Regions from separate parts of the Caminicella sporogenes DSM 14501 genome, predicted to be linked through region 1. Evidence: a T-box and tRNA genes for the amino acid it is inferred to sense, from the RefSeq annotation. Region 1 holds a T-box; the other holds one or more tRNA genes.
The links. The T-box of region 1 lies ahead of metG (methionine--tRNA ligase). A T-box ahead of a tRNA ligase gene usually reads a tRNA of that ligase, here a tRNA-Met.
Positions count from the first base shown of each region.

Region 2: it has a tRNA-Met gene. The T-box ahead of metG (methionine--tRNA ligase) is inferred to sense a tRNA for this amino acid. The anticodon was not compared.

Region 1 covers NZ_FRAJ01000018.1:9,644-25,534, forward strand. Annotated here, with positions in the region: gene BUA90_RS09955 (YtxH domain-containing protein) at 1-318, opposite strand, end outside; gene BUA90_RS09960 (YxiG family protein) at 566-985, opposite strand; gene BUA90_RS09965 (nucleoside recognition domain-containing protein) at 1,102-1,674, shown strand; gene BUA90_RS09970 (spore maturation protein) at 1,680-2,210, shown strand; T-box leader at 2,342-2,583, shown strand; gene metG (methionine--tRNA ligase) at 2,638-4,581, shown strand; gene BUA90_RS09980 (MFS transporter) at 4,669-5,937, opposite strand; gene BUA90_RS09985 (TatD family hydrolase) at 6,139-6,906, shown strand; gene BUA90_RS09990 (resuscitation-promoting factor) at 7,169-8,206, shown strand; gene rnmV (ribonuclease M5) at 8,226-8,759, shown strand; gene rsmA (16S rRNA (adenine(1518)-N(6)/adenine(1519)-N(6))-dimethyltransferase RsmA) at 8,775-9,650, shown strand; gene BUA90_RS10005 (hypothetical protein) at 9,807-10,493, shown strand; gene BUA90_RS12195 (DUF7922 domain-containing protein) at 10,644-12,134, shown strand; gene BUA90_RS10015 (rhodanese-like domain-containing protein) at 12,193-12,633, opposite strand; gene BUA90_RS10020 (FAD-dependent oxidoreductase) at 13,009-14,661, shown strand; gene BUA90_RS10025 (sulfurtransferase TusA family protein) at 14,770-14,994, shown strand; gene BUA90_RS10030 (DsrE/DsrF/DrsH-like family protein) at 15,008-15,478, shown strand; gene BUA90_RS10035 (metal-sensitive transcriptional regulator) at 15,731-15,891, shown strand, end outside.
Region 2 covers NZ_FRAJ01000012.1:20,931-36,821, reverse strand. Annotated here, with positions in the region: gene spoVT (stage V sporulation protein T) at 1-542, shown strand, start outside; gene BUA90_RS07855 (putative polysaccharide biosynthesis protein) at 837-2,435, shown strand; gene yabN (bifunctional methyltransferase/pyrophosphohydrolase YabN) at 2,466-3,941, shown strand; gene BUA90_RS07845 (HU family DNA-binding protein) at 4,038-4,316, shown strand; gene BUA90_RS07840 (TrkH family potassium uptake protein) at 4,620-5,975, shown strand; gene BUA90_RS07835 (potassium channel family protein) at 5,989-6,639, shown strand; gene BUA90_RS07830 (RNA-binding S4 domain-containing protein) at 6,666-6,908, shown strand; gene yabP (sporulation protein YabP) at 7,058-7,348, shown strand; gene yabQ (spore cortex biosynthesis protein YabQ) at 7,409-7,921, shown strand; gene BUA90_RS07815 (FtsB family cell division protein) at 7,994-8,302, shown strand; gene BUA90_RS07810 (S1 RNA-binding domain-containing protein) at 8,400-8,816, shown strand; gene BUA90_RS07805 (Ppx/GppA phosphatase family protein) at 8,910-9,830, shown strand; tRNA gene BUA90_RS07800 (tRNA-Leu) at 10,000-10,090, shown strand; tRNA gene BUA90_RS07795 (tRNA-Met) at 10,185-10,260, shown strand; tRNA gene BUA90_RS07790 (tRNA-Met) at 10,265-10,341, shown strand; gene spoIIE (stage II sporulation protein E) at 10,588-12,957, shown strand; gene BUA90_RS07780 (vWA domain-containing protein) at 13,024-13,749, shown strand; gene BUA90_RS07775 (protein kinase domain-containing protein) at 13,794-14,702, shown strand; gene tilS (tRNA lysidine(34) synthetase TilS) at 14,779-15,891, shown strand, end outside.

The DNA.
Region 1 (15,891 bases):
AGTTTGTATTTCTTCTTTTTCTTTTCTGAAAAAGTTTTTTTCTGCAATTTCATTTTTCAGTTGTAGTATAGATTGTCGTATATCTTCATTAATTTTATTTTTAACTTCTAAAAGTTCTTTTTCTATATTGTTTTTTAATTCATCTGCACTACTATAAATTTTTTTACGAGTATTTTTGCCGGAGTCAGGGGCGATTAAAATTCCAAGAGCTCCACCTATAATTCCACCAAGTAGAGTTCCTATAACAGCTCCGGTAGTAAATCCTCTGTTAAAATTCATTTTAGCTTCTATTTCTCTTTTTCTTTGACTCAAAAACATAATTTAGCACCTCCAAGATTAATTATTGTACATTTTACCCTAAATTTCAGAGAACAAAACATATAATTAATATGTATTTATAATAATATATGCACATGCTATAAAATTAAGTAATTCAATGTGAAATTTATAATAATCATTATAAAGATTGTAAAGATATTTTTAAAAATAAAAAATAAATCCCATATAGATTAGGATAAAAAAATTTATCTATAAGGGATTTTTGTTGCAATTAATTTATCATGTATTAAATATTTGGATAGCCTACTTTAAATTTTTTATCATTTATTTTTATACTTCTTGCTTCTATGAACATGGATGAGTTTTTTAATTCTAAAGCAAAATTAGGAAGAGATACATCTTCGGCTTTTAATTCTTCGATATCGGAGACATCAGCATTTGCAAATTCACCTATTCCATTTTCATAATAGCCTATTGAAGTTAATTTGGTACAGTCAAAATAAGCTTTTTTTACTAAATTGGTATTTTCATTTACAAAGTAAAAAGAAAAAACTTCTTCAAATACAACTTTATATTCATCACAAGAATCTGGGTTTTCTTTTTTTATATCTATTGAAATCATATCTTTAGGAATATTTATATCCATTTTTTTTATTATACTTTGACTTAAATTGTTTAATAGAGGTTTTAACTTAGATGTACTCATAATTTATCCCGTCCTTCATTTATAAAATGCTTCTTTCTATTTTTATCATAATTAAAACAATAATTCAATAGAAATATATAGTATACGATAATACTTAAAGTGGAGGAAGTATATAAATGATAAACACTATATGGTTTTTTATGATTATTATAGGTATATTTATAGCTGTGATAAATGGAAAGTTAGAAGTTATTAATAAAGTCATAATAGAAAATACAGGTGATGCTGTCACATTTGCAATTGGACTTACAGGAATAATGGCAACATGGCTTGGGCTTATGAAAATAGCTGAAAAATCGGGATTGATAGAGAGTATAGGAAAAAGTTTTAGTAAATTAATGAAATATATTTTTCCAGATGTACCATTTAGTCATCCAGCAATAACAGCTATGATAATGAATATGGTTGCAAATATGTTTGGAGCAGGGAATTCAGCTACAGCTTTAGGACTTAAAGCTATGGAAGAACTTCAAAAACTTAATACTAAAAAAGATACAGCAACAGATGCTATGATTATGTTTTTAGTGATAAATATGTCATCTATTCAGCTCATACCACTGGCTGTATTAAAGATAAGGGCAGATGCAAATTCTGTAAATCCTACAGAAATAATAGGTCCTACTTTAATAGCTACTTTTATATCTACATTAATAGGAATATTTGTATGTAAAATATTTGAAAGGAAGTAGTTATAATGGATAAAATTTTAAATATTATATCTATATGTTCGATTCCAGCAATGATTACTATAATAATATTTCATGGCTATATAAAAGGAGTAAATTTATATGATGCATTTGTAGAAGGAGCATCAGAAGGATTTAAAACTTCAGTTAAGATTATGCCTTATCTAGTAGCTATATTTATAGCAATAGGTATATTTAAAGAATCAGGTGCGCTTGAAATTTTTTCAAATATATTGTTACTACCCGGAAGGATTATAGGAATTCCAAAAGAAATTATTCCACTTGTAATATTAAAACCAATATCGGGTAGTGGTTCTTTAGCTATGGTAAAAGATATAGTAAATACATATGGAGCAGATTCCTTTATAGGCAGAGTAGCTTCAACAATGATGGGGTCATCTGAAACGATATTTTATACAATGGCACTGTATTTTGGAGCTATAGGAATAAAAAATTCAAGGCACACTTTGGTTTGTGGGCTTATAGCTCATTTAGCAGGGGTTGTTTCAGCAGTAATGATATGTAAAATAATTTTTTGATTTTCTTGACAAAAACGTATATTTTATAATATCCTTATACATAATAAGATAGATAGAAAAACGGTTGACTTTAAGAACTTTAAAGATTTAACATAAAAATATGAATTTTACAATTTGAAAATTTATAATTGAAAACAGTGAAGATGGGAAGAGTAAATATATCATCTTAGTTACAGAGAGCCGGATTAGGTGAAAGCCGGTACTGAGGGATATATTGAAGATGGACCCTGAACTGCCTGATTGAAATAATAGTAGGTCAGGTCGGATTTGCATCCGTTATAAGTGCAAGGTGATTATTAGTCACTTAGTGAGGTCATTATGGCGACATAATGACAAATTAGGGTGGTAACGCGAGATAATCCTCGTCCCTTTTTAAGAGGGGCGGGGTTTTTATTATTGTTAAAAGATAGAAGGAGGAATGATAAATATGAGTAAAGGAACGTATTATATTACAACCCCTATATATTATCCAAGTTCTAAACTGCATATAGGACATACTTATACAACTGTGGCTGCTGATGCCATGGCAAGATTTAAAAGAGCTATTGGCTATGATGTAAAGTTTTTAACTGGAACAGATGAACATGGACAAAAAATAGAAAGAGTAGCAAAAGAACATGGAATGAAGCCGAAAGAATATTTAGATAAAATAGTTGCTGAAATAAAAGAACTTTGGAAGACTATGGAGATTTCATATGATATTTTTATTAGAACTACAGATGAGTATCATGAAAGAAGAGTTCAAAAGATATTCCAAAAGCTTTATGACAAGGGAGATATATACAAAAGTGAATATGAAGGATGGTATTGTACTCCATGTGAATCTTTTTGGACTGAAACTCAATTAGTAGATGGGAAATGTCCTGATTGTGGAAGAGAAGTAGAACTTACGAAAGAAGAAGCATATTTCTTTAAATTGTCAAAATATCAAGAAAGACTTCTTAAACTATTTGAAGAAAATCCAGAAATATTAGAACCTGCTTCAAGAAGAAATGAGATGATAAATAACTTTTTAAAGCCGGGTCTTGAAGATTTGTGTATAACTAGAACATCTTTCGACTGGGGTATTCCTGTACCATTTGATAAAAAGCACGTTATTTATGTATGGCTTGATGCACTTAGCAATTATATTACTGCATTAGGCTATCCGGAAAATGAAGAAGGGGATTATGCTAAATATTGGCCGGCAGATGTGCATTTAGTAGGTAAAGAAATAGTTAGATTTCATACTATCATATGGTATGCTTTACTTATGGCTTTAGATATTTCGCTACCTAAAAAAGTATTTGGACATGGATGGATATTACTTGAAGGAGGAAAGATGTCTAAATCTAAGGGAAATGTAGTAGACCCTGTTGTACTTGTAAAAAGATATGGAGTAGATGCCATTAAATATTTCCTTCTTCGTGAATATTCATTTGGACAAGATGGTGTATTTACAAATGAAGTTCTTTTAAACAGAATAAATTCGGACCTTGCTAATGACCTTGGAAATCTTGTCAGCAGAACAGTTGCAATGATAGATAAATATAATGGTGGAATAGTGCCTGAGCCAAAAAAAGAAGGACAATTTGACCAAGACCTTAAAAATATAGCTGCTAGTGCTTGGGCTAAAGTAGAAGAAAAAATGAATAAATTTGATTTTAGTAATGCATTAGAAGAAATATGGAAAGTCGTTAGAAGAACAAACAAATATATAGATGAAACTACTCCATGGATATTAGCTAAAGATGAAGAAAATAAGGATAGACTTGATACAGTACTTTATAATTTAGCAGAATCTATAAGAATAATTTCAGTACTCATACAGCCTTTTATGGATAGTACAGCAAGGAAGATTTGGGTACAGCTTGGAATAGATGAAGGGCAAGGAACAAGTTGGGAAGATGTTATGGAATTTGGAAAACTTGAAACAGGTATCAAAGTACATAAGGGAGAACCTTTATTCCCACGTATAGATGTAAAAAAAGAATTAGAAGAATTAGCTAAGGAACAAGAAAAAAATATTAAAAAGGAAGAAAAAAAGAATAAAAAAGAAAAGTCAGAAGAAAAAAGTGAAATTACTATAGATGACTTCTTTAAGGTAGATATGAAAGTTGCAGAGATAGTTGAAGCAGAAAAACATCCAAATGCTGATAAATTGTTAGTTTTACAGCTTAAAGTTGGAAAGGAAAAAAGACAGGTAGTATCAGGTATAGCTAAACATTATAAGCCAGAAGATTTAATAGGAAAGAAAGTTATATTGGTAGCTAATTTAAAACCTGTTAAGCTTAGAGGTATTAAATCTGAAGGAATGATTTTAGCTGCTGATAATGGAGAAAAACTTACTTTAGTTACAGCAGATATTGAAAGTGGAAGTACAGTAAGTTAGTATAATTTTATGTTAAAAATAAGAAGGCAGGTACAAAAGTACCTGCTTTAAATTATTTATAAAATTTAGTTTGTTTTTAAGTGCAGATTAACTTATTTTAATTGATGATTTTTTCGATACATATAAAAATCTATTTACTATTATTATTAGTACGGCAATATACAAAAATAATGTATCTATAGAATAATAGTCTGATATAAAACCAAAGATTGGAGCAAAGAATACTGTAAAAAGAGCTCTTAATTGACTGTCAACAGATAATACAGTAGCTCTTTGAGTTTTTTTCATGTAGTCGCCGCAAACATCTACGAATATAGGTCGTCTAGCATCTTTTAAAACATATAGTATAAAAAACAAGCTTATAATTACTATTGTAGTATTATTTTTTATTGCAATTGAAAGAAATAACAGCAGCATAGCCATAATATCAAAAGAAATGACCATTAGTTTATTAGAGGGAACCATTTTGTTAAGTCTGTAAATATTTTTTGATGCCATAGAGCTAAAAATGTAAAATATTCCATAAGTAATACCTAAATATATTTTTACTATTTTATTTCCATCTAAGCCGGTAATTATCGAAGCTGTATTAGTTAATATGACTAATTTTAAAATAGGCTGAATATAGTCTTTAATAGTTTTAAAGATACTGTCATATAGAGCTGAACTTATAAGCAGTTTTTTTAAATTTTTATTGTGAAAAATGCTTTTTAACTGAAATATGCTTTCTTTAAAAAATTTTTTTATATTTAAATCATTATTTCTTTTTTCATCTAAACTATTTGGATATGACCATATCAACATGAAGTCTAAAATATATGGAATGATGCAAATTAAAAATATCCATCTTGAACTAGGTAAATTTAAAACAAATATAATAGATAAAAATGCTGAAACAGCTGAGCCGAGCAGAGAAAATGACCTCGTTCTTCCATATACGAAAGTTTTATGTTCAAACCATCCTCTTTGTTCAAGATAAGAATAAATCATTGCCTTGTGAGTTCCAGAGCGAAAAGCCTCGCCTAGTCCAAAAAATATCATACCTAAAGCTAAAATAAAAAAGTTTTTACCTGTGAAGAAAAACAAAAAAGAAATTATATAAAATGAAAAACAAAGCATAAGTTCTTTTTTCTTTCCATAATTATCGGCAAATATACCAGATGGTATTTCAAATATATAAGTTACTATTTCTCTAATTGAAAATAAAATACCTATTTTGAAAAGATTAGAATTTGTAATGTTCAAAAGATAAATCAAAAGATAAGGTTCAAAAAATTTAAGATTTTTAAGAAAACCATAAAAACAAAATTTCCATATTTGTTTATCATTTTTAATATTTTCATATATCTGCGACATTATAGTCCTCCCGTATATATTTTATACTTTAATTATAATATACTTGTTAAAATCAATTAATACTGTTGATTTACAAAAATACAATTTTATTGTTTTTTAGTTCTTTACTACATGTTGACTATTGGCTCGCTAAAAATTATATATTTTGGTAAAATATCATAAAGAGAATATTTTTAAAATAGTATTAAGGAGGAAGATAAAATGTTGTTTGATTCACATACACATTTAGACGATAGAAAATTTGACAAGGATAGAGATGATGTAATAAAGAGAGCTAAAGAAAATGGAATATCTTATATAATGAATCCGGGAGCAGATTATGAAAGCTCAGTTAGAGCTGTTGAACTTGCAGATAAATATGACATGGTTTATGCAGCTGTTGGAATACATCCACATGATGCAAAAACTATGGATGAAATGATGCTTGAGCTCTTAAAAGCTATGACAAAAAAGCCAAAAGTAATGGCTATAGGAGAAATAGGATTAGATTATCATTATGATTATTCACCAAGGGAAGTACAGAAAAAATGGTTTAGGGAGCAAATAAGACTTGCAAAAGAAGTAAAACTTCCAATTATTATCCATGACAGAGAAGCCAATAATGATGTAATGAAAATATTAAAAGAAGAAAATGCTTTTGAAAATGGGGTTTTACTTCATTGCTATTCAGGAAGTGCTGAGCTTGCCAAAGAATATATTAAATTGGGAGCATATATATCTATTGCAGGTCCTATAACATTTAAAAATGCAAGAAAAGCTGTAGAAGTTGTACAAACTGTACCAATAGAATATTTAATGATAGAAACTGATGCACCTTATCTTACACCTGTGCCATACAGAGGAAAAAGAAATGAAACTAGTTATGTAAGATTTATTGCAGAAAAGATAGCAGAGATAAAGGGTATTTCTTTTGAAGAAGTAGCACAAAAGACTACTGAAAATGCAAAAAAATATTTTGGAATAAAATAAGTCGAAAAGAGAAAATTTCCCGGGAAATATATAGAAAAAAGTAGAGAAATATGATGGATTTTCTTTACTGAATACTGCTCACAAAATATGTCAATAATAGCATAATATAAAAAGACATGAATATAATTGACATTAGGGGTTTTTTGATATAGACTATTGAAGATAAAAGATACAATTTTCTAAAACCCCCACTTAAATAAAAGGTGGGGGTTAAATTTGGTAAACCCCTAAAATTATATAGATACTTTAAGGAGGAATAAAAATGGAGTTTAAGATTAAGCTTCAGGAAATTATTAAAAACAAAAAAATAATGATGATTGTCGCTATTATGCTATTGTTGAGTATTTTTGTGATAGGTTTTGCTTTTAGAAAGGAAATAACAATAGTAGATGGGGATAAGAAAATAACTATTAAGACAGTAGCTTTTAATGTAAGTGGTGTATTAAAAAAGGCAGGAATTACTTTGAAAGAACAGGATAAGCTGAGTATAGATAGTAATGCTAAACTTAAAAATGGGATGGTTATAGAAATTAAGAGGGCTTTTCCCGTAAAAATAAAGGTTGATGGAAAAGAGCTTGATGTACTTACTGCAAACAACTTGGTAAAAGATATTTTAAAGCAGTATAATATAAAATTAGGTGAAAAAGATAGAACACAGCCTTCTTTAGAAAGCAATGTTACTGCTAATGATATTATAAATGTTATAAGATGTGAGGAAAAAATAGTAAGAGAAGAAATGGAAATACCATATAAAACAGTTATAAAGTATAATGACAGTATTGAGGCAGGAAAGACTAAAAGACTTCAAAATGGTAAAAATGGCAAAAAAGAAGTAGAATACAAAGTAGTTTATGAAAATGGGGAAGAAGTGGCAAGAGAAGTTGTAAGTGAGAAAGTTATAAAAAAGCCTGTAGATGAGATTATTGAAAAAGGTTCTGAAAAATATTTTGTTGCATCTAGGGGAAAAGTTATAAGATATAAGAAAGTCCTTATAATGCAGTCTACAGCTTACGATTTATCATATCAAAGTACGGGTAAACGTCCAGACCATCCTGAATATGGCATCACATATACGGGAACTAGAGTAAGACATGGAGTTGTCGCAGTAGACCCTAGAGTGATACCACTTGGTTCTAAGCTTTATATAGAATCTTTAGATGGTTCTAAGGATTATGGATTTGCTTCTGCTGAAGATACTGGCAGTGCTATTAAAGGGAAAAAAATAGATTTGTTCTTTGAAGATCATAGGGCGGCAATGAGATATGGAAGAAGAAAGGTTAGAGTATATATTTTAGAATAGAGAAAAAAGGAGTTTGAGTATGGTAATAAAGGAAGTCATAGTAGTTGAAGGAAAAGATGATGCTTCTGCTGTTAAAAAAGCAGTTGAAGCTGAGGTAATTATTACTCGCGGATTTGCAATAACGAAAGAGACATTAAAGAGGATAGAAACTGCACAGAAGAGGAAAGGTGTTATAATATTTACTGACCCAGATTTTGCAGGAGAAAAAATTAGAAAAACTATATCAAATAAAATTAAAGGATGTAAACATGCTTTTCTGCCTAGAGAAGAAGCCACTAAGAATAATGATATAGGTATAGAAAATGCTTCACCTGAAAACATTAGAGCAGCACTTTTTAAAGTGAGAAGTCTTGTAAGTGAGAAAAGGCAGGAGTTTACTAATGCCGATTTAATATTAAATGATTTAAATGGTTCTGAAAATGCTTCAAAGAGAAGAGATAAACTAGGCAAAATACTTGGAATAGGTTATGGCAATTCTAAACAGTTTTTAAATAGATTAAATAATTATGGCATTACTAGGGAAGAATTTGAAGATGCATTAAAAAAACTATAGAAAAGTAGGGATAAGATGGAAAAATTAGTTTCTCCTAAAAAAACTAAAGAAATAGTAAAAAAATACGGATTTCAATTTTCAAAGAGTTTAGGACAGAATTTTTTAATAGATGAAAATATAATATATAAAATAATAGATGGAGCACAGATAGGTAAAGAAGATGTAGTTATTGAAGTAGGACCCGGAATAGGAACTCTTACTCAATATCTGGCAGAAAGAGCTAAAAAAGTTTTAGCTATAGAGATAGATAAAAATTTAATACCTATACTAGAAGGGGAAACTTTAAAAGGTTATGAAAATGTAGAAGTAGTTAATGCTGATGTATTAAAAGTGGATATTATTAAATTAATATATGAAAAATTAGACGGACAAAAAGTAAAAGTAGTTGCTAATTTACCATATTATGTAACAACTCCTATTATTATGAGATTTTTAGAAGAAGAAATACCTGTAAAAGATATAGTAGTAATGGTTCAAAAAGAAGTTGCAGATAGAATGCAGGCCAGGCCTAATACTAAGGATTATGGAGCGCTTACAGTTGCAGTACAGTATTACTGTAAGCCTCATGTTATAACTAAAGTTCCGAGGTCTGTATTTATACCTCAACCAAAAGTAGAATCTACAGTAATAAGATTAAAAGTTTTAGATAAACCTAAAGTAGAAGTAGAAGATAGAGAAATTTTTTTCAAAGTAGTTAAGGCTTCTTTTGCAAAGAGAAGAAAAACTCTTCTTAATTCACTTTCAATGAGCAGTTTAGGTTTAGATAAAGAAGAAATTAAGAAAGTTTTGTCTATGAGTAGTATAAGTGAAAAGAGAAGGGCTGAAAGTTTAACTATACAAGAATTTGCAGTATTGGCAAATAATATAGCTGCAATAAAAAAGTCGATTTAATAATTAAAAATTAAGAAAATTTGTAGAGTTGACTAAAAAAGCGTCTTTAAAGACGCTTTTTTTTTAAAAATTAATAAATGAAGAGGAAAGATAAGACATGTGTAGAATATGTTAGTTATAAAATTAATTCAAATTATTTACAGGTGAGGTTAAAAAATGATTATAAAGTTTCAAATTATAGGTGTTATTTTGATAATTATGATTATAATAGTAAGAGAATTTAAAAAATATAAAAGAAGAGATAGTATAATTGTAAAATCAATAAAAAGGATTAATCATGTATATTTTTTTATATCTTTAGCTTTTTTTGTATTTGTATTTTTTTATTTTGAGATTTTTTTAGCTTATTTTTTAAAAGCACATAGGCTTTTAGTTCCAAAATATTTAAATAAATGGTATGAAATATTATTTAGATATGAATATCTGGAAGTTATAAAAAATAATTTTAAGCAAAAAGAAATGATTAAAGAATATTGTATAATAAATTGGTATTTACAAATGGGTTTGGTATATTTTTTTAGTGGAATTACATATGGATTAGTAGCAGTAGATTATATGTTAAGATTATTTGAAGGAAATATATTATATAAAGATAAAATATATACTTATAATGGAAGTTATGATTTAAATAGATTGATAGATTATAGTTGGAATTTAAACGAAAAAAAGACTAAAAAAGAAAATATAAAGTATTATGATTTAAAACTTAAAATAGCAAATAAGAAATTAAATAAATGGTTTACTGGGGAGGATACAAAGACAGTTTATATTGAAATAAATTGTGATGATAAAGAAAAGGTTGAAAACTTCCTTAAGGGACTAAATATAAAAAAAGCATATTAAAATAAGAAAATAAGCTTGAAAACTGTAATTAATAAAACGTCGATTGACGTTTTTATTTTTTTAAACAAGTTTTTTATTGCAAGTTGTGAACTATTTGATTTCTGTTACATATATATAGTATTAAATGGGGTTTTAGAAAGGAGGCATATAATGGTTGACAATAAGAGGTACAAAAGATATTTTATAATATTAGAAAATGAGGATGCGGGATTTGGAAAAGAGGATAAAAAAGTTCCAAAGGGATATGCCAAAATAGAAGTGAGAAATGGTAAAGGTATACTGAATGTTTACGTACAAGACCTTAAATATTTCGAAGATGGAAAATACATTTATAGGAGTTATTTGATAAGTACCAAAGAAAAGATATATGTAGATGCAGGTTCACTTATGATTGATGATAAGGGTAAGGGAGAGCTAAATTGGAAGCTTGATCCAAGTAATATTCAGGGAACAGGTAAGGATATAGACGCGTTTGATGTTATAGCTGTTGTGGCTTGGCCAATGAAAAAAGAAGCTAGAGATGAAGGGATAGAGGCACCTTTAGCTGGATATATGAATAAACAAAAGGTAGAATGGAAATCGATATTAGAATTAGATAACAGAGAAAATATGGATAATGGAAAAGATGAAAATAAAGAGGAAAAACCAGAAACTCAAGAGGTAAGTGAAATAGACGAAGATGAGGAACTTGATGGAGAATACAAGGAAAAGTATGAGGAAATAATGAAAACAATAGAAGAAGGAGCAAAAGAATTTTATGGACCAAAAATAGAAGAAATGAATATACAAGAAGATAGAAGTACAAATGAAATGATAGAAGAAGTAGAAAATGAATCCATAAAAGAAGTGGAATTTGAAGAAAAAGAAGTAGATAGAGAGGAAAAAGAAAAAATAGAGGAAAAAACTGAAAAGGAAGAAGTAAAAGAAAGAAAAATAGAGGAATTAGAAGAGTCTAATATAGAAAATTATAAGAAAACAGACGATTACGATGTAGGAAAATGTGAAGAATATGAATATGAGCAAGTAAAAGAAGCAGAAGAAATAAAAGAAAATGAAAATGTAAAGGAAGAAAATGAAAATATATTAGAAAGAGAAAATGATGATTTAGCAGGAGTTAAAGAAAAAAATTACAGACCTTATAAAAAAGGACATAAGAATATATATAATAAAGAGCATAAAAGAGTATATAAATATATAAGAGATGCACTTAAATACTATAAACCTATAAAGCCTTTTGAGAGAAATATAGGAAATTGCAGATGGTGGAAAATATCTTATAATGAAGAAAATGTATATAGGAATTTCATACCATTTTTTGGATATGTACTTAATATGTATTATTACAATCCTTATATTTCATATATGGATAATTGTAGTGATTTAATGAATAAATACGGTCACTATATTTTTGGTATATGTTATGATAATTATAATGAACCTAAATATTATGTCTATGGAATTCCGGGAAGATATATGTTTAAAGAGCAACCATTTAGAGGAATTACAGGTTTTGTATATTGGCATCCATTAGAAGATAAGAAAGCTGAAAAAGGGGATTACGGATACTGGCTACTTTATATAGATGCTAAAACAGGAAATATATTATTTCCTTTGAGACCGACTATTCCTCCAATGTATTAAAAAGACAAAGCACACCGATAATATATTATTTCGGTGTGCTTTTTAAAATTTTAAAAACTTATTTAACCAAATCATAATTCCATTTTTCAATTCCACCTATAAGTACATATACTCTTGGAAAACCATTATTAGATAAAGTTTTAGCAATTTTTTCGCTTTTTTTTCCAGTTTTACAGTAAACTAAGTACTTTTTATTTTTATCTAAGTGGACATATTGTTTTTTAACTATGTTATAAGGAATTAAAGCAGCTCTAGGAATGTGGCCATTTAAAAATTCTTTTTCACTTCGTATATCCAGTATAGTCAAATCTTTATTTTTACTGATAAGGATTTTAGCTTCTTCAGCTGTAATTTTTTTATATGCGTATTTATAGTTTTCTGAAAAAGTTTCACTTGATTTTGTTAAAATTACCAGCATTAAAATTCCTACTATCAATGCTGCTATTATTCCAAGTGTTATGTATAGGTGTTTTTTTGTAATTATTAGAACTTTCAACATTCTACCACCTCTCATTATTTTCGTACTACTAATATATTTATAATAGGACGATTTTATTACTTATTATTGAAAAACAGCATATGGAATGTAAGTTTAAATTTTAACTTGACAAGTTAATAACGAAACGTTATCATATAATTAGAACCCTACCCCGAGGGGGGTGGAGAATACAGAGGTGGATTATGTATACAGAAAGAGATATTATATATGATGTTTTGATGAATGATAGAGATGCAGAAAAAATATTTAAAGAGTTTGGAATAAGGTGTTTTGGCTGAGGTGGAGCTTTATTTAAAAGCATAGGTTATGCTTGTACTGTTTATAAAGTAGATGTAAATGAGTTGTTAAAGAAATTAAATAATAGGGGGAAATAAGATGGCAATTAAAAAAGTATTAGTTATTGGTGCTGTTGCAGCGGGAACTAAAACTGCTGCAAAACTTAAGAGAGAAAATCCAGATATTGATGTAACTGTAGTGACAAAGGATGAATATATTTCATATGCAGGTTGTGGATTGCCTTACTATGTAGGTGGTGTTATTGAAGAAAAAAGAGAACTTGTAGTTAAAACTCCAGAGGATTTTAAACTAATTACAGGTGTAGATATTTTTACAAAACATGAAGCAGTAGATATAGATGGAGAAAACAAGATAGTTAAGGTAAAAGTTTTAGAAACTGGAGAAATTAAAGATTTTGAATATGATAGTTTAGTTATTGCAACTGGGGCTTCACCATTTGTACCTCCAATAGAAGGAAGAGATTTAAGCGGTGTTTTTACACTTAGAAAAGTAGAAGATGCTTTACAGATTAGAGAATTAGTTGAAAGTGGTAAGGTAAAAAATGCAGTAGTTATTGGTGGAGGATTTATAGGACTTGAAACTGCAGAAAATTTATTTGAAAGAGGTATAAATGTATCGTTAGTAGAGCTTGCACCTCATATATTGCCAGGATTTGATGAAGAAATAGCTTTATATGCTCAAAATTACATGCAAGAAAAGGGAATAAACATATATACTTCAGAAAAAGCTATTGCTATAAAAGGAAAAACAGAAGTAGAAAAAGTTATTACAGATAAGAGAGAATTAGAAGCAGATTTAGTTATTATGTCAGTAGGTGTTAGACCAAATGTAGATATAGCTAAAAAACTTGGCGTAGAAATAGGTACTACAGGAGCTATAAAAGTAAACGAGTATATGGAAACAAATATAAAAGATGTTTATGCTGTAGGTGACTGTGCAGAAACTACAAATCTTATTACTGGAAAACCAGCTTGGTATCCAATGGGTTCTACAGCTAACAAAATGGGTAGAGTTGTTGGTATAAATATAAATGATAACAAAAAAGATTCATTAAAGGGAGTACTAGGTACTACGATAGTTAAATTGTTTGGTTTAAATGCTGCTAAAACAGGACTTTCAGAAAAAGCTGCTAAGAAAGAAGGCTATAATGTAGTAAGTGTTATAGTTCCGGGAAATGATAAAGCTCATTATTATCCTGGATATAGAATGATAATAACTAAACTTATAGCAGATAAGGATACTCATAAAGTTTTAGGAGCTCAAATTATAGGTGAAGGCGTAGTTGATAAGCCAATAGATATAATTGCAACTGCTATAACTTTAGGTGCTAAGGTAGAAGATTTGGAAAAACTTGATTTGGCATATGCACCACCATTTTCAATGGCAATGTCAACTACAATAGTAGCAGCTAATGTTCTTTTAAATAAAATAAAAAATAAAGTAGAGACTATTTCACCAACAGAACTTAAAGAAAGATTAAATGAGGTAGTAGTATTAGACGTAAGAGATGAAGCATCTCATATGATTTCTTCTATACCGGGTTCAATCAATATTTTCTCAGAAGAATTATATATGAAAGCTGATGAATTGGATAAGGAAAAAGAAACTGTATTAGTGTGTAAAGTAGGTAAAAATGCTTATTTATCATATTTACAGCTTAAAGAAATGGGCTTTAAAAATGTAAAAATTCTTGAAGGCGGTATGACTGCTTATCCATATGAAAAAGAGTAAGTCAATTAAGAATTAATAGTGATTAGTATAAATTTTTTGAGGTTAAATATTTTTAATTCTTAATTTATAACTTTTAATTTTTAATTAAATTTGTGGGAGGAGATAAATATGGCAGAAATTAATTTAAATTGTAAAGGATTACAATGTCCAGGACCTATCATGCAAGTATTTAAGGCAGCTAAAGAGGCAAATTCAGGAGATATAATCAATGTAAAAGTTACTGACAGAGGATTTACAAAGGATATAACAGCTTGGTGTAAAAAAACTGGAAATGAACTTTTAGAGCTTAATGAAAGTGATACTGAAATTACTGCCAAGATAAAAGTAAAATAATAGAGGTGAAATTATGGCAAAAAAGACTATGGTTGTCTTTAGTGGCGATTTAGATAAAGTTATGGCAAGTTTTATAATTGCCAATGGTGCAGCTGCTATGGGCGATGAAGTAACTATGTTCTTTACATTTTGGGGATTAAATGCTTTAAGAAAGGCAAAAAAGGTTAAAGTTAAGAAAGATTTTATGGAAAAAATGTTTGGCTGGATGATGCCTAGAGGGGCAGATAAGCTGGGACTGTCTAAAATGAATTTTGGCGGTATGGGTGCTAAAATGATGAAAAGCATTATGAAAAAGAAAAATGTAAATAGTCTTCCAGAGCTTATAGAGATGGCTCAAATGATGGGTGTGAAAATAGTAGCTTGTACTATGTCTATGGATGTAATGGGTTTAAAAGAAGAAGAACTTATTGATGGTATTGAATTTGCAGGAGTTGCATCTTATTTAGGTGAAGCAGATGAAGCAAATGTAAATTTATTTATTTAATAAATAGAATATAAAAATTAAAGAGGGGGATTGGCCTCTCTTTTTTATTGCTTATAATTTCAGATATTTTTGTAAAAAATTACAAAGCTAAATTTAATTAAATTTGAGCAATATAATAAATTACAAACTATTTTTATTAAAAATTTTGGAATATGGAACATGTAACTTGTAATTGAAAGAGTATCGAAGACGCATTTATGTATTTATGATATAATATCGATTAATATAAGTAGTGAGAAAGGAGAGAGTGCATTGCCTAATGAAGTTTCAAAGAAGAATATAATAAATAGATTGAGAACAGTTAAAGGTCATATTGCAGGGATAGAGAAGATGATTGAAGAAGGAAAAAGTTGTGAAGATATATTAATACAAATAGCTGCTATCAAATCTTCTATTCATAAGATAGGAATGCT
Region 2 (15,891 bases), on a different contig from region 1:
CTGGTATAGTGAGAAGAATAGACGACTTAGGTAGAGTTGTTATTCCTAAAGAAATTAGAAGAACGTTGAGAATTAGAGAAGGAGATCCATTAGAAATTTTTACGGATAGAGAAGGAGAAGTTATATTAAAAAAATATTCTCCTATAAGTGAATTAAATGAATTTGCAACTGAATATGTTGAATCTTTAAATGAAGCAATAAACGTTATAGCTATAGTAACTGATAGAGATAATATAATAGCTGTAGCAGGCGGTTCAAAAAAAGATTACATAAATAAAAGGGTTAGTGAACAGTTAGAAAAATTTATGGAACAACGTGAAATAAAAGTTATAAATGAAGCTGAGAAGCTTATTCCTATAATAAATGAAGAAAAAGATGGCAGGAAATATTCATCTCAAGTTATAGCTCCAATAACTAGTCATGGAGACCCAATTGGTGCAGTAGTTCTTCTTTCTAAAGATACTGACAAAATAATGGGAGAAATGGAGCAGAAACTTGCTGAAACTGCAGCTGGATTTTTAGGCAAGCAGATGGAACAATAAATTTAATATATATCAATAAGTTTAGAAAAGTAGTAACAATATGGTTGCTACTTTTTTTCTTTTAAACGAATTTTTTAACTATAATTTGTGATTTATATTTTATATTTTGGTATAATTATTATGTTTTACAATTATATTATTTTTAGGTAATTACTATATAATAGTTAATACTTGAAAATTAATAGTTAGATTTGACTGCATAAGTGAAATTTAAAACTTGTAGAATAAGTACAGTATTATAGAGAGTTAATTTTTAAGTATATAAACTATTAAAAAGTTGCTAGGAGGATAATTATGATTAGAGGCAATTCTTTTCTAAAGGGAGCTTTCATACTAGGCGTTGCAGGAATAATAGTAAAGATATTAGGAGCTTTTTTTAGAATACCCCTTGCAAATATTATTGGTGATGATGGAATGGGTTATTATCAAAGTGCATATCCTATTTATTTATTATTAGTAGTCATATCTACTGCTGGATTTCCTACAGCGATAGCAAAGCTTGTATCTGAAAAAGTAGCTATGGGTGATAATTATGCTGCTCATAGAATTTTTAAAGTTGCATTTTCAGTATTATTTATTATTGGAATTATTACATCTTCTATATTATTTTTTGGAGCTGGATTTTATTCAAAAGTTATTATAAAGAATCCGAAGGCGTATTATTCTACACTTGCAATTGCACCGGCTCTTTTCTTTGTTCCGATAATGTCTGCTTTTAGGGGATATTTTCAAGGACTGCAAAATATGAAGCCAACAGCTATATCACAGATTATAGAGCAAATGGGAAGAGTTGTTTTAGGATTAGGTTTAGCTTTTATTTTATTAAATAAAAAGCTTGAAATAGCTGCGGCAGGAGCTACATTTGGAGCTACAGCTGGTTCTTTTTTTGGAGCAATTATGATGACATACATATATTTTAAATATAAAAAAAGTGAAAAAATAAAATATACAGCTTTAGAGAAAAGGGAAACTACAAGTGAAATAATAAGAAATCTTTTAACTATTGCTATACCTATTACTATAGGTGCTGCAGTGATGCCTGTAATGCAGTCTATTGATGCTGCAATTGTTATGAGAAGGCTACAAGATATAGGTTATAATGCTTCACAGGCTAATGGACTTTATGGACAATTGACTGGTATGGCAAATCCTTTAATAAATCTTCCGCAGGTATTAACTGCTGCACTTCAAATAAGTTTAGTGCCGGCAGTTTCACATTTGATAGCAAGAAAAGATACAAAATCTTTATTTAGTACTATAGAAGCAGGAATGAGAATATCGCTTTTAATAGGACTTCCTTCTGCAGTAGGATTAGTTATACTATCAAAACCTATAATGATGCTTCTTTATCCGCGACAAATAGATAGTGCAATAAATGCAAGTGCCATTTTGGCTATATTGGGATATGGAATAATTTTTTTATCACTTTTTCAAATATTAACAGGAATTTTACAGGGGTTTGGAAAACCATTTGTGCCTGTTAAGAATTTATTTACAGGTGCTGTTGTGAAGTTAATACTTAGTTATATATTACTCGGAATATCTTTTTTGAATATAAGGGGAGCAGCAATAGCTACAGTTATAGGTTATGCAGTTGCAGCTATATTGAATTTCGCATATATTATAAAAATGGGAATAAAATTTAATTTTATCAATGTAATTTTAAAGCCTATTATTTCAGTCGTTTTAATGGCTGTTGTAGTAAAGTTTTCATACTCAATATTAAGTAGTATTTTAGGAAATAATATAGCTACACTTATTGCTGTAGTGTTGGGCGTAGTAGTATATGGATTAATGCTTTTAATAACAAAGACTATTACAGAAGAAGATTTACAAATACTACCTGGTGGAAGCAAATTACAAAAGATATTTAAAATATTTAATCGAGTTTAATAAGGAATGACGATTAAGGGGAGTGATAAATTGAGAGGAAAAATAACAGTGGTTGGTTTAGGACCGGGTGGCAAACAGTATTTGACAGTAGAAGCTTTAGAAATCATAAAAAAGGCAAAACCTTTGTATTTGAGAACAGAAAGACATCCAGTAGTCGATTTTATAAAGGATTTGGGTATAGAAATAATTAGTTTTGATTATGTTTATGATAAAAATGAAAAGTTTGAAGATGTATATGATGAAATAGTAGATAAACTCATAATGATTAGTAAAAAAGGGTCTGTTGTGTACGCAGTACCGGGAAGTCCATTTGTTGCTGAAAATACTGTGCAAAAGCTGATTGAGATAGCTAAAGAAAATAATGATATTCAATTGGAGTTTATTCCGGGAGTAAGTTTTATAGAAGCCATTTTAAATGAACTTAAATGTGACCCTGTAAATGGTTTAAAAATAATAGATAGTTTTCAAATAAATTTTCAAAAACCTGATATAGATGTTGATATTATTATAACTCAAGTATATAATAGATTTGTTGCTTCTGAATTAAAGCTTAAACTTATGGAATATTATGATGATGAATATATAATTACAGTAATTAGAGGAGCAGGTATAAAGGGTAAGCAGAAAATAGTCCATATTCCTTTATATGAATTAGATAGGATAGAATGGCTAGACCATTTAACTAGTATATTTATTCCTAAAACTAGTAATAATATAAAAGAGAAATATGGAATGGATAATTTAGTAAGTATTATGGATAGATTGAGAAGTAAAGATGGTTGTCCTTGGGATAGAAAACAGACACATGAAACTTTGAGACCATATCTTATAGAAGAAGCTTATGAAGTTTTAGAGGCTTTAGATGCAAAAAATATGGAACTTTTAGAAGAAGAATTAGGCGATCTTTTGCTTCAAATAGTATTCCATAGTCAAATAGCTAGTGAAAATGGATATTTTGATATAAATGATGTGATAGAAAGTATATGTAGAAAATTAATTAATAGACATCCTCATGTATTTGGAGATTTGAAAGTTGATACAGCTGAGAAAGTTTTAAAGAATTGGGAAGATATAAAACGAGAAGAAAAGAAAGAAAAAAGTTATACTGAATCATTAATGAGAATTCCTAAACAACTACCTGCTCTTATGAAAAGTTACAAGGTACAAGAAAAGGCTGCAAAAGTTGGATTTGATTGGGATAATATTGATGGTGCAATGTTAAAAGTAAAAGAGGAGTTAGAAGAACTTCATAAAGTTTATAAAAGTGGTAATGTAGTAGCTACAGAAGAAGAAATAGGAGATTTAATATTTGCAGTAGTTAATGTAGCGAGGTTTTTAAAGATAAGGCCAGAACTTGCTTTGAATAATACAATTAATAAATTTATAAGACGATTTAATTATATGGAAGAAAAGGCAAGGAAAAGTGGATTAGATTTAAAGGAAATGACTTTAGAGGAAATGGACAAGCTGTGGAATGAAGCTAAAAGATTAGAAAAAAGGCAGTAATTTCATAAAAAAATCCTTAAAAAAAGAAGGATTTTTGAATAAAAGATAGAATAAGCTATTACGAACTTTATTTTTAAATAATAAGGAGGTATTATTGTGAACAAAGCTGAATTAGTAGCAAGCATGGCTGAAAAGTCAGGACTTACAAAAAAAGATGCTGAATCTGCATTAAATGCATTTATGAAGAGTGTAGAAGAAGCTTTGGTAAAAGGAGAAAAGGTACAATTAGTTGGTTTTGGAACATTTGATGTGAGAGAGAGAAAAGCTAGACAAGGTAGAAATCCAAGAAATCCAGAACAAATAATAGAAATTCCTGCTTCAAAAGCTCCAGTATTCAAAGCTGGAAAAGCATTAAAAGAGAAAGTAAATGCATAGGAATTTAAACTAGATATTATTAGTATATTTTGTGAAAATACTTTAAAGTAAATATATATCAAGTACATATCAAAATTGGAAATAACCTCCTCAAAGTTTTAAGGGGGTTATTTTCATTTAATAAATTATTGACTAATAAGTATTTTAGATTTATAGTTGAAAGAGGAAGAAGTGGTATTTAAATACATAAAAGAGTGTATAAATATAACCATGGATTCTTCATGGTTTTTGTTTTTATTGTGTCTAAGATTTTAATATGAGATAGAATATAGGACAAATTGTTATAGTCAGGAGGCATTAAATATGAAAAGAAATGGGAATATAGATATATTTGCACTTCATCCTACACAGATATTGGTTTTGGGATTTGCAATTCTTATATTGATAGGAGCACTGCTTCTTAACTTGCCTATAGCTTCTCAAAATGGACAGAGTATAGGATTTATCAATGCTTTATTTACTGCGACTTCAGCTGTATGTGTTACAGGTTTAGTTGTAGTAGATACATTGACATATTGGACAACATTTGGACAAGTAGTTATAATACTTCTTATTCAAATAGGTGGTTTAGGTTTTATGACAATGGGGACGTTATTTGCTCTTTTATTAGGTAAAAAAATAACTCTTAGAGAGAGATTAGTTATGCAGGAAGCTTTAAATCAGTTTAGTTTTTCAGGAGTTGTAAGACTTGCTAAATATATTTTAATTATGACTTTTACTATAGAGGGAATTGGTGCTATACTTCTTTCAATAAAATTTATACCTATTTATGGTTTAAGTAGGGGAATTTGGTATAGTATTTTTCATTCAATATCTGCATTTTGCAACGCTGGATTTGATTTAATAGGCAATTTTAGAAGTTTAACTCCTTTTGTTGATGATGTACTAATTAATATGGTAATAATGTCTTTAATAATTTTAGGTGGAATAGGGTTTGTAGTTATTTTAGATGTCATGCAGAAAAAGAATTTTAATAAGCTTTCTTTACATTCAAAATTAGCAATTACTATGACTCTTATTTTAATTTCAGTAGGTTTTTTTGTAATATTGATTTTAGAATTTTATAATCCAGATACAATGGGACAGTTGTCTTTAAAAGGTAAATTTCTTTCAGCATTATTTCATTCTGTAACTCCGAGAACGGCAGGTTTTAATACACTTCCTACTGATAAGCTGACTATGGCATCGATATTTTTTACAATAGTATTAATGTTTATAGGAGGTTCATCTGCAGGAACTGCTGGTGGTGTAAAGATTACAACAACAGGGGTAGTAATAGCTACGATTGTATCAGTGATAAAGGGTAAAGATGATACAGAAACGTTTGGAAGAAGAATACCTAGAGATATTATAAATAGGTCTTTAGCTATCATTGGACTGGCATTGGGATTAGTTATATTAGTTACAATGATATTATCAATAACTGAAAAAGACTGTTCGTTTATAGGAATATTTTTTGAAGCAGTATCAGCTTTTGGTACAGTTGGTTTATCGTTAGGTGTTACATCAACTCTTAGTAAGCTTGGAAAGATAATTATTGCTATAACGATGTTTTTTGGAAGAGTAGGACCACTTACGGTTTTATTAGCTTTGGCTCAAAGGAAAAAAGAAAATAAGGGAATATTGAGATATCCAGAAGAAAAGGTTATTGTAGGTTAAAGGAGGACATATTATGAAACAATTTTTAATAATTGGAGCAGGACGGTTTGGTGGCAGTATAGCAACTACTCTTTATAATATGGGAAATGATGTATTGATTATTGATGATAGTGAAGAGGCAATAAATCAAATATCAGGTTCTGTTACCCATGCTATTCAGGGAAATGCGGCTGATGAAAGATTGATTAGTACGATAGGAGCAAATAACTTTGATGTATGTGTTATTGCAATGGGTTCAGATATACAGTCATCTATATTAGTTGCTATTATGCTTAAAGAAGCAGGAGCAAGGTATATAGTAGCTAAAGCACAAAATGAACTTCATGCTAAAGTATTATATAAAGTAGGGGTAGATAAAATAGTATTTCCAGAAAGAGATATGGGAGCTAAAATTGCTCAAAGTTTAGTATCTTCTAATATAATGGACTATATAGAATTATCTCCCGAATACAGTATAGTAGAAATTACAGCAATTAAAGAGTGGATAGGAAAAAATTTATTAGAATTGAATATGAGGGCAAAATACGGAATTAATATAATGGCTATAAAAAAAGGAACAAGTATAAATATATCACCTACAGCTTTGACTGTTATTGAGGAAGGTGATGTATTAATAGTCATAGGACATAACAGTGATTTAAAGAAATTAGAAAGAAAAGTATAAAAGACTGCAGAAGGAGTTGAAAATTTATGAGAGTTGATAAATTTTTAAAAAATTCTAGACTGATAAAAAGAAGAACAATTGCGAAAGAAGCGTGTGAGCAAGGCAGAGTAAAGATAAATGATAAAATAGCAAAGCCGGGTACTGAAGTTTCAGTTGGAGATATATTGACTTTGGAGTTTGGTACGAGGGTGATAAAGGTAGAGGTTTTAGACTTAAAGGAACATGCAACTAAAGATGATGCAAAAGAAATGTATAAAGCTATAGAATAATATGGCAAATCAGCAGAATAATAGCTTAACAAATATTTTATAAGCACAAAATTGTGCTTTTTTTTTATCAAGTACATTTGTTTTCTAGAAAATAAACAAGTAATAATTCCAATATTATATACATATTTTTATAAGAGGGAGGTGTCTTTTTGGAAGAAAAGAATGGTTTTAAAAATAGGTCTCAAAACATAATATTGGAAAATCGAGAAAAAATGAGCATTTCAGGAGTAGAACATGTAAAGAGTTATAATGACGATATGATAGTATTGGTAACAGTTCAAGGTAATTTAACTATTAGAGGTGAGGGACTGGATATAAAAAAGCTTAATTTAGAAGATGGGAATCTGTCGATAGAGGGTTATATAACATCTATTGTGTATTCTGAAAAAGAAGATAATCTATCTAAGGGGCTTGGATTCCTTGGGAAAATGTTTAAATAATCTCTCCATTTTAGTAAATGGAGAATTTTTTTCTATGATGGTACATGGAGAGTGATTGATATGACTAGTTTCGTATATTATCAAATATACGTTTTTTTTGCAACATTATATGGAGGGATATTAATAGGGTTTATTTATGATATTTATAAGATTTTTAGATTTTATTTAAAGCCCAAGAGAATTACTGCTATTTTACAAGATTTATTTTTTTGGATTACTATAACTATGGTTGCTATATTAGTTCTTCTTTATAGTGATGACGGAAGGGTGAGAGGATATACTTTATTAGGTTTTATACTTGGAACGTCATTATATAATATATTTTTAAGTAGATTATTTACAAAAATGTTTATGGAAATAATTGTTTTTATAAAAAGAGTTTTTAGCTGCATATATAACAAAGTCAATAGTATTGTTATATTTATAATTAGAATAATCAAATATCCTTGTATAAGAGTAGTTCAAATGTTAAGACCATATTGTTTAAGATTGAAAAGAATATCTTTAATTCCCAAAAGAATGTTTAAAGATATTAAGAAAAATATGAGTACAATTATACATAAAAAAAAATAGAAGGGAATATAGAAAGATTATAGAATAATTAAAATAATAATAGTGTATTAAGATAATAAAGGATGTGAACGTATGAAAAAAATGAAGAAAAAAAGTTTCTTAAAGAGAAATAGAATACATATAATAATTTGTCTTATATTATTTATATATTTATCCATAACTATGATAAAGCAAGAAATAAAAATAAGAGAATTGAAAAATGAGGAAAAACAGGCATTAAAGCAAGTTAATGAGCTTAAAATGAAGATTAAAGATATGAAAAAAAATATAGAAAAAAGTGATAGTAAGGAGTTTGTAGAAAAGGTTGCTAGAGAAAAATTAAAAATGGTAAAACCTAATGAGATTATTTATATTATTCAAGATAATAAGAAAAACAATTAATTGTTAATTATAAAAGGTATATTGACATTAGAGGGCTTATAAAATATAATTTACTTGATAACAATAATGTTAAATGAATTAAGGAGGAATTTTTTTAATGCCCGTTGAGATTGGAAAGGTAGTTGATGGTACTGTTACAGGTATTACTAATTTTGGAGCTTTTATTCAACTACCGGATGGTATAACAGGATTATGTCACATTTCAGAAATTGCAGATGAATATGTAAAGGATGTGAAAGACTATTTAAAAGAACAACAAAGGGTAAAAGTAAAGGTAATAGAAGTTAGTGGAAATGGAAAGGTAAGCCTTTCTATTAGAAAAGCTACTGAAGGAAGTAAGCAGAAAAATACTGTTAAAAAAGAAGCAGTTAAAGAATTTGTAAGCAGACCGGTTAGACCGAAAGCATCTTTTGAAGATATGCTAGCTAGATTTTTAAAGGATAGCGATGAAAAGTTGAAAGATATGAAGAAAAATGTAAATAAGAGAAAAGGGAACGGATATAATAGAAAATAGTAATTAATATGAATATGAAATAGTACCGGGATATATTCCCGGTTTTATTATGTTGAAAAGAGGATATTTATTATTTTATTTGGAGGTAGGAGAATGAAAAAGGTGGGCGTTATTGATATAGGAACAAATTCTATAAGGATTATTATTGCAGAAATAAAAAATAACAAAATAATAAACAGCAGAAAAGAGCTTATTATGACGAGATTAGGTGAAGGAGTAGGTAAGACTAAAAAGTTGTCAGAAAAAGCTATTGATAGGAGTATAGATGCTTTAAAAGTATTTAAAGAGATTGCAATTAAAGAAGGAATAAGTGATATTAGAGCGATAGCAACTAGTGCGGTTAGAGATGCTGTAAACAAAGAAGAATTTGTAAAAAGGGCAAGAGAAGAAGTTAAAATAAATATAGAAGTTATTGATGGTGATATGGAGGCACAGCTTGGTTTTAAGGGTGTAGTACATGGGATAGATAAGTGTGATAAAGATATATTAGTTATAGATATAGGTGGAGGTAGTACAGAATTTATCATCGGGAATATTAACGGCATAAAATTTAAAACTAGTTTAAATGTTGGAGCTGTGAGAATGACGGATAAGCATATTAGTACTGACCCTATAAGCGATATAGAATTTGAAAATCTGAAAAAAGATATAAAAGGAATTATTAGTAAAGTTTTAAAAGCAATTAGAGAATATGATATAAAAAGGATAATAGGGATTGGGGGTACGGTAACAACATTAGCTGCCATAGATAGAAAACTTGAAATTTACGATAGTAATTTAATACATAATTATGAGATTAAAATAAAAAAAGTAGAAGAAATGGTAGATTTATTTAAGAGAACAAATAATGAAGAAAGAAAGAATCTAAAAGGTTTACAGCCTAAGAGGGCAGATATTATATTGGCTGGTGCTGTTATTCTTTATGAAATACTTGTAAGTTTAGGAGTAGATAAAATTACTATTAGCGATTATGATAATTTAGAAGGATATATTTTTGAAAAAATAATAGGATAAAACTTATATTTTGATTAGGAATTTGTATAATGTGTGATTTTTATTATGTTTTTTAGTTTTTATCTGTTATGTTTAATTTTATAATAAATTTCTCAAAAATAATAAATAAATGTGTTGACAAAAAGTAAAATATAATGTAAAATAAAATTCGTCGCAAGAAATGTAATATGCCGGGGTGGCGGAACTGGCAGACGCACAGGACTTAAAATCCTGCGGTCCTTATAAAGACCGTACCGGTTCGATTCCGGTCCCCGGCACCAAATGTAATGAAAGAATTGAGAATTGAAAATTGATAATTGAGAATTAAAAGTTAGTGTTAATTATTTTTTAAAATAATTTTTAATTTTTTATCGTCGCGGGGTAGAGCAGCTGGTAGCTCGTCGGGCTCATAACCCGGAGGTCGCAGGTTCGAATCCTGTCCCCGCAACCAATATGGCGGCGTAGCTTAGCTGGCTAGAGCGTCCGGTTCATACCCGGAAGGTCGGTGGTTCGAGTCCACTCGCCGCTACCAATAAAAAATATTTAAAGTACAGATAAACTATAAGTGATGCCACTTATAGTTTTTATTTTTTTACAATATGTTTTAAAATTTATTTTTAGAGTTATAAAAAAATAATTGTTTTATTTCTAAAAAGTAAACAATTTGTTTGAAAATAGTAGTGAATGTCATAATTTTTTTTGAAACATTCAGTCAAGTTGACAAATATTTCAAATCCTCCCTGTTATAATGCATTATACAGGGGGGTGTTTTTTTACTATGGAAAAATTTAATATAGGATACAAAAGATTAGGAAGAGAAGAAGGACAGATTTACAGTATTATAAGCAAAGATTTTTTGTTGTTAAATATTTTGGCTTTTTTATTGGGACGAGCTTCGATTTTAAATGGATTAAATCCTTTTGGAGTAGCTTATTTTACAACTTTAATGACTAAGGATAAAAAGAATTCTATATTAGGATTAAGTATTTTATTGGGGATTTTAACTACTAATGCTGATAAGTATAGGTATATGTTAATTTTGGGATTAAATTTTATTGTTTTTAGGTATATAGTCAAAAATATAAGGTTTAATACATCAAAATTGGCTTTTTTAACCGGTAGTATAACTTTTTTTTCTGGTGTTTTGTATTTATTTTTAACAGAGTTTTATTTGTATGATTTATTTATGACGAGTTTTGAATCAATTATAGTTTTTGTATTTATATACATACTTTCTTATAGTATTCCAATTCTAACAGTAAAATCAAATAGAAAAATCCTTTCTAATGAAGAGGTAATATGTATAGCAATTATTTTGGCAGTTTCGGTATTAGGACTTTCAGATGTAATATTTTTTGGTTATGATTTGAAGAATATAGTTGGGATTTTTATAATATTAGTATTTGCTTATAATGGAGGAGCAGCGATAGGAGCAGCTGTAGGAGTTACTATAGGTATTATAACTAGCATGTCTACAGTTGATACTCCTGTTATAATAGGAATTTATGGATTTTCAGGTTTACTGGCAGGTATATTTAAAGATGTAGGTAAAGTTACTTCGGCTTTAGGAATTGTATTAAGCAATTCTATACTTACATTTTATATAAATGGTTCAACTGAAACGTTAGTTCAATTTGAAGAAATAGTAATTGCATTTTTAATATTTATACTGCTGCCAAAATCGGTTTCTGAATATATAAATAAATTTATCAGTTTAAAAAGTGATGGTTTTGAAATAGATAAAGTTTATAGTGAGAGAATTAAAAAGCTTATGTTAAGACAATTAGAAAATTATTCATTAGCTTTTTCAGAATTAGCAGTAACTTATTCTAAGATTGCTGAAAAAGAGAAAGTTGTTGAACAAAAAGAAATAACAAATATAATAAATAATATTGCAAATTCTATATGTTTAAATTGTAATATGAAAAGAAGTTGTTGGAATAACTGCTTTTATAGTACTTATAATGCATTGGTAGATTCTATTACTTTAGTAGAAGCTAAGGGCATATTGGATAAAAATAATGTTCCTGATTATCTTAGGAAAAGATGTTTAAGATTAGAAAAGTTGATAAATATAATTAATAGTGCTTATGAAATATATAAGATAGATTATAAATGGAATAAAAAACTCTTTGAAATGAGGCAGTTAGTTTCTGAACAATTTAATGGAATATCTCAGATATTAAGAGAATTATCTAAGGAAATATCTTCTAATATAGAATTTAAAAGAGATGTAGAAGATGCCCTTTATGTTGCTTTTGACAAAGAAGGTATTATAATTGATAAAATTACTGTTTTAGAAAATGAAAATGGGAGATTTGAAATAGATATTGAAAAGAAAAAGTGTTTTGATAGAGAAATATGTGAAAGAAGAATTATTCCAATTGTAAAAAAAGTTATAGGAAGAGAAGTTGTTCATAAAAACAGAAATTGCAATAAAGGCAATGAAAATGGAAGTTGTTTAATTCAGCTAGTTGAGGCTCAAAAATATAAAGTTAATACAGGAGTTGCAAAGGTATCAAAGGATAATTACTATATAAGTGGAGATAATTATTCTTTTATGGATTTAGATGACAACAAGTATATGTTAGCGCTTAGTGATGGAATGGGAACAGGTGAAAAAGCTGCAAAGGAGAGTGTGGCAACTATAACTTTATTAGAACAACTACTAGGAGCAGGATTTAATAAAAATATAGCTATAAAAACTATAAATTCTGTTTTGATGTCTAAATCTTTAGATGAGGCATTTTCAACTATAGATTTATCGATAGTTGACTTGTATAGTGGAAAAGTAGAATTTATAAAAATAGGAGCAGTACCATCTTTTATAAAGAGAACAAATGGGAATGTGGAAGTTATACATGCATCATCTTTACCTGTTGGAATAGTAAATGAGATAGCAATAGATAGCAAGTCTGTAAAATTAAATTCTGGAGATTTTATAATTACCATGTCAGATGGAGTTTTAGATGTAGATAAAAATTTTATAGATAAAACTAATTGGATGGTAGAATTAATTAAAGATATAAATAGTAGAAATCCACAAGTGATAGCAGATAGTATATTAGATAAAGCTATAGAGAGAAATAACAATAAAATTGAAGATGATATGACTGTATTAGTTACAAAGATTTGGAAAAGAAGATAAAATGTATATAAAATAAATAAATTGGCAATAATCCCCTTAAACAAAAAAAGATTGGGGGATTATTATATGGAAATGAAAGAAATTATAATAGTTACAGATGGTAAATCTAATATAGGCGGAGACCCGTTATTAGCTGCAATGGAGGCTCAAAAACATAATATAGTAGTAAGTGCTATAGGGATAATTGGAAAAAACGAAAGTGATGAAAATCCAATTGAAGAAATTCAAGGAATTGCGAAAAAAGGTAAAGGTGAATGGGAACTAACATATTTAGATGATTTAAGCGTTACTTTGCAGATGATGACGCAAAAGACAGTAAATAAAACAATAGGATATGTAGTAAATAGAGAACTTAAAGAGATAATTGGTTCAAGCTTAGATGAAATAAAACCTAAGTATAGAAATAAATTTATTGAGTACATTGAAAATTTAAGTGATGAAATACCACTTAAATGTTGTATTTTGATTGATTGCAGTGGAAGTATGAAGCAAAAACTTGAAAGAGCAAAGGAAAGTATATTGGATTTAATGAATTCATTAAGAGTGAGGAAGGGAAAGAGTGAGATTGCAGTTATAGCTTATCCCGGTGTAAATGGAGAAATGACTAATATAATAAATGGTTTTACTGATGATGTAGATTTATTAAAAGATAAATTAAAAAGTATATTTGCAAGTGGAACAACTCCAACTGCTCCTGCTATTTATAAGGCAATAGAATTATTTACTAATAGAAGCAATATAGTTGATGAAATAATAGAAGAAAAACCTTTCTTAAGTGAAGGTATAGTTTAAAGCGGCTGTAAGTAGCCGCTTTAAATTCGTTTAGGGTGGTAAAAGTGGATTTTAGAGGTATAGAAATTGTTGGAAAATGGAATAAAAAAACTTATATTATTAAAAAGTTGATTGGAACAGGTGGAGTTGGAAAAGTTTATAAAGTTTATGATGCAAAAAGTAAAGAATACTATGCATTGAAAATTAGTATGGATTTATGCAGCATAACTAAAGAAGCAAATATGCTAGATAAATTTAAAGATTTTGAATTTATCCCCAAAATAATCGATATAGATGATTGTGAAATAAATGGAAAAATGTATCATTTTATTGTTTTAGAATATATAGAAGGTAAAAATTTAAAGGAATATACGAAAAAATATAGAATAAATATAAAAGAGTTATTAGGAATAGCGATAATAGTTTGTGAAGCTATTGATAGATTTCATAAAAGAGGATATGTATTTGGAGATTTAAAACCTGAAAATTTGATGATTGATGAAAAGAAAAAAAAGTTAAAAATAATTGACTTAGGTGGAGTGTCTAAAATAGGATTAGGATTGAAAGAATTTACGCCTCTGTATGATAGAGCAAAATGGAATATGGGACTTAGAAAAGCAGACCCAGCATATGATTTATTTAGCATATGTATGTTTCTTACTTGTTTTATTTTAGAAAGTAATAGTAAAATATTGAATATGGATATAAATAGTATGATATGCGAATTAAAAAGAAAAGGTATAAATCAAAAGTTGATAAATCTAATAAAAGATGGTTTATTTCAAAGACAAATTGATTTTTCTATTTTTTTGAAAAGATTAAAAAAAATATATGTGAATGGTAGTTTAAAAAGAGATAAAAAATATAAAAATAAGATAAATTTAATAGTTAATATATATTTTATAAGTTCTTTGTTATGTTTAATAACTATGCTGTTATTTTTATTGTCAAAAAGCTTAACAAATATAGTTTAGATATTGTAGTATTATATATATGATTTTTAAATTTTACTTTCTACTAAAAAATTAAGTTAAAATGGAGAGTAGATATATGATAGAAAAATTTTTAAATACAGTTAATAAGTATAATTTGATTGAAAAAGGGGAAAAAATTGTTGTAGGTGTTTCGGGGGGACCTGATTCAATTTGTTTATTGCATTTATTGTGGAGAATTAGGAATGAATATGATTTAAAACTCTTTGTAGTTCATTTAAATCATCAATTTCGAGGTAGTGAAGCAGAAGAAGATGCCGAGTATGTTAAAAAGTTTAGTGATAATTTAGGTATAAAATCATATATATTTTCTATTGATATTGCTTCATATAGTAAAAAAAAGGGTATTACATTTGAAGAAGCAGGTAGAGAGTGGAGATATAGATTATTTGATGATGTAGCTAAAAAAGAGGGTGCATCAAAGATAGCAATAGCACAAAATAAAAATGATCAGGCAGAGACTATTCTTATGAGGTTAATGAGGGGGGCAGGGTTAGAGGGACTTACAGCCATTGATTATAAAAGAAATGAAAAAATAATTAGGCCGCTACTTAATATTACCAGAAGAGAAATTGAAAATTATTGCTTATATTATAAATTAAATCCTAGAATAGATAAAACTAATTTAGAAACTATATATACGAGAAACAAGATAAGACTTGAACTCATACCTTATATTGAAAAAAACTTTAATTCTAATATAATAGATACTTTGTGTCGAACTGCTGATATTTTAAGAGATGATAGAGATTATTTAAATAAAATGACTAATGAAATTTTTAATGAAATATCACAGATTTATAATAATGGGATATCTTTAGATACGAATAAATTTAGGACTTTACATATTAGTATGCAAAGAAGAGTTATAAGAAAGGCTATTGAAAAATTAAAAGGTAATCTTAAAGAAATAGGGCTTGTGCATATAGAAAAAGTGATAGAGCTAGTTAAAAATTATAAAGTAGGTTTAAGGAGTGATTTGCCGGGACATATAATTGTAGAGCTTGGATATAATAGTATAAATGTAAAAAAACAGAATGAAAAAATACAAAGTAGATTAGGTGAGTTTGAGTATAATATTAAAATAGGAGAGAGTGTATATATTAAAGAGTTAGATTCAATTGTTGAATCTTCGATAATATCTAAAGAAGATATTTGTTTTTGTGGTAAA